DNA from 2 places in the Bacillus sp. GW823-FHT06A10 genome. Region 2 is predicted to be linked to the other one. Evidence: predicted binding sites of a transcription regulator. Region 2 holds the regulator's gene; the other holds the start of a gene.
What was found. The regulator LexA, encoded in region 2, represses DNA repair genes until DNA is damaged. The targets are predictions, from matches to a motif close to CGAACATATGTTCG.
Positions count from the first base shown of each region.

Region 1: a site for LexA is predicted at 2,000-2,013, ahead of addB (helicase-exonuclease AddAB subunit AddB). Genes of this name have one in related genera too.

Region 1 is NZ_JBXAHT010000001.1:379,569-383,045, forward strand. It holds gene AC1Q8M_RS01985 (competence protein ComK) at 1-334, shown strand, start outside; gene AC1Q8M_RS01990 (TVP38/TMEM64 family protein) at 709-1,302, shown strand; gene lepB (signal peptidase I) at 1,359-1,922, shown strand; gene addB (helicase-exonuclease AddAB subunit AddB) at 2,039-3,477, shown strand, end outside.
Region 2 is NZ_JBXAHT010000001.1:2,910,158-2,913,634, reverse strand. It holds gene AC1Q8M_RS14700 (PadR family transcriptional regulator) at 1-106, shown strand, start outside; gene AC1Q8M_RS14695 (DUF1700 domain-containing protein) at 99-641, shown strand; gene AC1Q8M_RS14690 (DUF4097 family beta strand repeat-containing protein) at 642-1,445, shown strand; gene lexA (transcriptional repressor LexA) at 1,537-2,157, opposite strand; gene AC1Q8M_RS14680 (YneB family resolvase-like protein) at 2,299-2,955, shown strand; gene AC1Q8M_RS14675 (DUF896 domain-containing protein) at 3,001-3,240, shown strand; gene AC1Q8M_RS14670 (bifunctional metallophosphatase/5'-nucleotidase) at 3,281-3,477, opposite strand, start outside.

The sequences.
Region 1 (3,477 bases), 2.5 Mb from region 2:
GATTAGTCCTACAGATCAACTTTATTTTTTCCCTACCTATTCTTACTCTAGAAAAGAGTGCGCTTGGTTGTCTCATTTTTATATTGAAAGTAATAAAGAATTAAAAGATGGAAATCTTATTATTAGATTTATAAATGGCTTTGCTGTGAAATTAGAAATATCAAAAACTAGTTTTGAAAATCAACAAAATCGTACAGCGAAATTACGTACTGAATATGAAGATCGTAGGAAAAAACAAGGGAGCCCTTGTTTTAAAGAGATTGATAAAAAAGAGGAATCAACATTAAGACCCGCTTATGAGAGTGTGTATTTTGTGAAGGAAGGCGAAGTGTGAAAGAATGGGGGGAATCCCCATTCTTTTTTTGTTTATCCCGCTATTTGTGGGCAGTAAGACCCCCACCTCAAAATTCAGCGAAAGCAAAAAAGTTAGGTGGGGGTCGGGCTGTATAGATAAAGCGATATATTTAGAAAATCAACAGTGTAATTTCATTTACCGATAAAAAATCGGAAAACCATCTAAATAACAAAACGAACGACATGTCCTGTCGAATATTGATAGATTATCATAGCTAAATAATGAAGGAATTCTTATGAAAGATATGGAAACTTTAATAAATACATCTCCATATGTCGTATCTACCATTTCCTTTCTCATATAAGCGATGATACAGTAGGGATAGTATTTAGAGTAAAGGGGTAAAGTGTAGAATGGATTTTCAGACAATCAAAGAGTATTTTTCACCAGAAAATATGGATCATATTGTTGAGAGTTATAAAGCGTTCGGACCACTTCTTGGTATTGGTTTACCGATGATAGAGGCGTTGATTCCAGCATTACCGCTTATCGTATTTGTACTGGCGAATGCTGTTGCATTTGGCTTTTGGCTCGGTTTTCTTTATTCATGGCTTGGATCAGTAATGGGTGCATTACTTGTCTTTTTCATCATCCGCCATTTTGGTCGCAGTCGTTTCTTTTCGTTTGTAAATAAGCATGAGAGAGTACGAAAAGCAATGGGGTGGATTGAAAGGAAAGGATTCGCACCGATTTTTGTTATATTTTGTTTTCCGTTTACACCGTCAGCGCTCATAAATGTTGTCGCTGGTTTATCCCGAATTAGTGTAAAACAGTTTGGTCTAGCGTTAGCATTCGGAAAACTTGTGATGATTTTTATTTTAACGTATATCGGTCATGATTTAATGTCATTTATTCATAACCCGGTGAAATCAGTCATTGTAGCGATTGGTATTTTTATTTTATGGTATGTCGGTAAGAAAATCGAAGTAAAGTTAGAACTACATTAAGAATAGTCTTCTTTGTAAAGGAAAGCTTCAGTATTAAAGGATAAGGGGAGAAGCAGATGAAGAAAACTTTGAAAAAAGAAGGCATAGAGTGGATACGAACAATTTTAATTGGTGTATTATTAGCTGTATTTTTTCGAACGTTTTTCTTTTCAACGTATGTTGTAGAGGGGAAGTCAATGATGCCGACATTGCAAGATGGCAATATGCTCGTTGTAAATAAGGTGAGTTATCAAGTTGGGGACTTGAACAGATTTGATGTTGTGGTGTTTCATGCGAATAAAAAAGAGGACTATGTAAAGCGAATTATCGGTTTACCTGGAGATCATATTGAATATAAGCATGATAAGTTATATATAAATGGACAATTTATTGATGAGCCGTATTTAGAGAAGTATAAGAAAGAGATAAATGGAAGGCAACTAACAGGCGACTTTACATTAGAAGAGTTAACGAAAGAAAAGCTGGTGCCACCCGGGTTTATTTTTGTAGTAGGTGATAACCGGCTCGGGAGCTGGGATAGTAGACACTTTGGCTTTGTAAAAGCTGATACAGTCGTCGGTAAAGTTGATTTGCGATATTGGCCAATTCAAGAGGTACAAACGAATTTTTCAAAAGGTTGATATAATGAAGTAGAAGTATAGAAAAGACAAACAACTCAGTTTGTCTTTTTTCGTGTACTATAATACAATTATAGTAGCAAACTAACGTTCGTTATGTAAGTGAAAGGTGGGGTTACATGTCACTTCGATTTGTGATTGGTAGAGCGGGAAGTGGAAAAAGTACACTTTGTTTACGTGAAGTGCAAGAAGAGTTAAAACAGCGCCCGAGAGGGAAAACAATATTATATCTTGTGCCAGAACAGATGACATTCCAGACGCAGCAGGCGTTAATTGGAAGTGAGGATGTAAGAGGTTCTATTCGGGCACAAGTTTTTAGTTTTTCACGATTAGCGTGGAAGGTGCTGCAAGAAGTTGGCGGAGCGAGTCGTCTTCATATTGATGAAGCTGGTGTACATATGTTACTCCGTAAAATTGTAGAGTCTCGTAAAGATGGATTATCGGTGTTCCAAAAAGCAGCGGAGCAAAATGGTTTCTTTGAACATCTTGGCAGTATGATCGCGGAGTTTAAACGTTACAATGTAACGCCATCTAACGTATATGAAATGTGGCAACAATTAGATGCGCATAGTAGCAGTGCCGAACAAAAGTTACTAGCGAATAAAGTGTATGATTTACAGTTACTATACGATGATTTTGAACGTGCTTTAATTGGAAAATACTTAGATTCAGAAGACTACCTGCAATTGCTAGTGGAAAAGCTTCCGCAGTCTGAATATGTAAATGGTGCGGAAATTTATATAGATGGATTTCATTCATTCTCCCCGCAAGAGTTAGAGATTGTAAGACAGCTTATGATTTGCGGAGCGAAAGTTACGATCACGTTAACGATAGATGAAAAAACGTTAGCACAGCCAGTAAATGAACTCGATTTATTTTATGAAACGACGTTAACGTATGAAAAAATAAAACAAGTAGCGCGTGAAGAGAAAATAGAAATTGAAAAAACAATTCCACTTATGGAACAGCCGCGTTTTCATTCTCCAGCATTAGCGCATTTAGAAGCTCATTATGAAGCGCGTCCGAATGAAAAATTTAACGGTGAAGCGAGTGTAACGATTAGTACAGCTGCGAATTTACGAGCGGAGGTAGAAGGTGTTGCTCGTGAAATTCGTAAACTTGTTGCGGATGAAAAATATCGTTACCGAGATATTGCTGTGCTTCTGCGTAACGGGGAAAGTTATTACGATGTGATGCGGACTTTATTTACAGATTATAATATCCCGCACTTCATCGATGAAAAACGCCCGATGTCACATCATCCATTAGTAGAATGTATTCGTTCTGCTTTAGAGATTATTAGCGGGAATTGGCGTTACGATGCGGTGTTCCGCTGCGTGAAAACAGAGCTTTTATATCCATTAGACGTAAGAAAAGAAACGATGCGCGAAGAAATGGATGAGTTTGAAAACTACTGTTTAGCGTACGGTGTACAAGGAAAGAGATGGACTTCAGAGGATCCGTGGATGTATCGCCGTTATCGTTCTCTTGATGATACGAACGGGATGATTACAGACAGTGAACGTGAAATGGAAGAGAAAATAAATAGGCTACGTGA
Region 2 (3,477 bases):
ATTAACAGAGCGAGGGGAGACGCAATTTCATTTGTTAGTAACAGAATGGCGTGATTTTGCGAAAGGGGTACAAGAAATTATTGAAGGGGTGGAATGGGATGAGTAAAGAAGGGTTTCTTAAAGAATTATCAAGTTATCTTAGAAAGTTACCAGAGGAAGAGAGGCAAGATATTTTATTGGATTATGAAGAGCACTTTCAGTTTGGACTAGAAGAGGGGAAAACTGAATCAGAAATAATTCAGGGCCTTGGTTCTCCGAAAGTAATCGCAAAAGAGTTACTTGCGATGTATCGCTTCGATGAAATGAAAAAAAATCCATCGACTTCAAATGTGACAAGAGCTGTTATGGCAGCGATTGGACTTAGTTTGTTTAATTTTATTATTGTGTTAGGCCCGTTAGTCGCAATTGTTGCTTTTATATTTTCTTTTTGGATTGGTGGTATTGCTAGTGTAGTAACACCATTTTTCGTTATTGGAAAAGTATTTATGGGTACTTTTATATGGTTGGATCTTTTCGTTAGTATAACGTTTGTTGGAGTAGGTTTATTGTTATGTATTATCGCTTTTTATAGTACAAAGTGGTTTAAGAGATTGTGTGTACGATATGTAATATGGAACTTCAAAATGATAAAAGGAGAGTAAATGATGAAAAAACTATTTTTAATCGCTATCGCTTGTATCATTATTGGAGTAATAGGAATTTCCCAAACATATGAAAAAGCAGTACAAACTGCTGAAAAAGGCGATAAAGAAGATGTAATTAAAAACGAAACATTAAAAAATATAGAAGTTAAGTTAGATGCCGGAGATATTGTTATCCAAAAATCTCCTGATTCTTCTTTTTATGTAAAGCAATCAGGAGATGTACGTAAACAAGAGATTCGTATTGCAGAAGATGGTGACACATTAAAAATTATTGGGGAAAGAGAAAAAGGTGCTTCATTTGATTTTTCTTTTTATGATTTTAGGTTTCAAACGTCTAAATTGACTCTCCTTGTGCCTGAACGCTCTTATCAAGATGTAAAAGTAAATTCATCTGCTGGACAAATCGAAATGAGTGATGTGAAAAGTGATAGCGTAAGTGTTAGAACACTTGCTGGAGAAGTAGAGTTGAAACAAGTAACGGCTAAGAATGTGGAAGGATCGACAAAAGCTGGTGAGGTGAACTTTAAGAAGGTATTAGGGAAAGTGACCGCAAAAACAAAAAGTGGGGAAATAAATATTCGAGATCATGATTCCAAGTATAATCTAGAAGCAAGTTCAACTGAGGGAGACATAGATATTACTTTATCGGAAAAACCACAAGATGCGGTAATTACTGGGCAAAGTGCTGCCGGAGATGTAACAATTTTTAATGAAGAAAATAATAACGTAACAATTGGCAATGGTAGTAAAAAGATTAGCGGTAAAACGGCTGCGGGAGATGTGACGATTGAAACTCGTTAATAAGAAATAGAATGTATGGAAATCTATCAAAATACAAAAAAGAAGATAATTACCGTATATAAATAAGGTAATTATCTTCTTTTTATTATTTTTAATGTAAATCACGATATACGCCAATTACTTTCCCGATAACTGACACTTGTTTTAAAATGATAGGTTCTAATGAAGAGTTTTCTGGTTGTAGACGGAAATGGTCTTTTTCTTTATAGAAACGTTTAACAGTTGCTTCGTTATCTTCTGTTAAAGCGACTACAATTTCACCATTATATGCAGACTGTTGTTGGCGAACAACAACTAAATCTCCATCGAAAATACCAGCTTCAATCATACTATCTCCAGAAATACGTAACATGAACACTTGGTCTGCTCCAGCAACAATACTAGCTGGAAGTGGGAAATGTTCCTCTACGCTTTCAACCGCTGTAATTGGTAAACCGGCAGTAACTTTTCCGACAATTGGAACTTGAATAACAGATTGTGTTTCCGTATCCATTCGGTCTTCACCTAAAATTTCAATGGCACGTGGTTTTGTTGGATCGCGTCGAATGTATCCTTTTTCTTCTAATCGTGATAAATGTCCGTGCACTGTAGAACTAGAAGCGAGGCCGACTGCTTGACCAATTTCACGTACGGAAGGTGGATATCCTTTTTCTTGTACTTTTAGCTTAATAAAGTCGAGAATGTCTTGCTGGCGTTTCGTTAACTTTTCCATGTTTTCTAACACCTCGTTTTCTTTCATTTTTCTTATTAATAAGTATAACATGTGAAAAAACATTCTACAAACATAAGTTCGAACAAATGGCGGATTTATGTTACACTATAGGGAAATAATAGGGAGAAAGAGGGGTTCAAAATGAATGCAATTATTTATGCACGTGTGAGTACAACGAAAGAAGCGCAAGAAACATCATTATTACGTCAAAAAGATGAATTATTGCATTTAGCTGAGCGCTATCAAATGAATGTTACTAAGGTGATTGAAGAGCAGGCTAGTGGATATACAATTGAACGTGACGGTATATTAGAGGTGCTGGATACAATTCGAGACGAACAAATTGATGTGTTACTTATACAAGATGAAACGCGCCTTGGTAGAGGAAATGCGAAGATCGCATTAATGCATTGTTTACATAAAGAAGGCATAAAAGTATATACGCATACACATAATGGTGAATTACAATTGTCGGATTCTGATTCGATGGTATTAGATATTATTGGTATTGTTGAAGAATATCAAAGAAAGATTCATAATTTGAAAATTAAACGAGGTATGCAACGTGCAGTAGAAAAAGGTTATCGTCCAGAAAATAATTTAAAAAATCGTCATTTAAGTGTAGGAAGAGAGAAAAAAGAAGTGCCAATTGAGGAAATTGTACGTTTGCGAAAAAGTGAACTCACGTTTGAAGAAATTGCAGCAACATTACGTGGATTTGGTCATAATGTTTCAAAGGCGACTGTACATCGTAGATATGTAGAGTATACGAAGCAATTGCTTGATAAAGAAGAGTAACTATTGTATGATAATAATCAGTTTTGATTAGAAGGGGGATTCGAGATGATTAATCACGAACTCGTTGAACGCATTAACTTCTTAGCGAAAAAAGCAAAAGCTGAAGGTTTAACTGAAGAAGAGCAACGTGAGCGTCAATCGCTACGTGAACAATATTTAAAAGGATTTCGTCAAAATATGTTAAACGAACTTAAAGGAATTAAAGTTGTTAACGAAGAAGGTACAGATGTTACACCGACGAAATTAAAAGCTTTAAAAAAGCAAGATAATGCAAAATTAAATTAAAAGATGGGCGAAGCCCATCTTTTTTTATTTGTAAAAATCGTTATTTAATAACTTTCCAGTTGTTATTAACGGTTGCTTCTATCGTTTTATGTTCCAATATATAATTAGCGATAAGTTCAGACATATCTGTGGGTATATCTTTTACTACCGGTTTGTTTTGAAACATAAAGAAATTTCCCCCGCCACTTGCACGATAATTATTCATTACAACTTCATATTCTTCATTCATATTAAGAG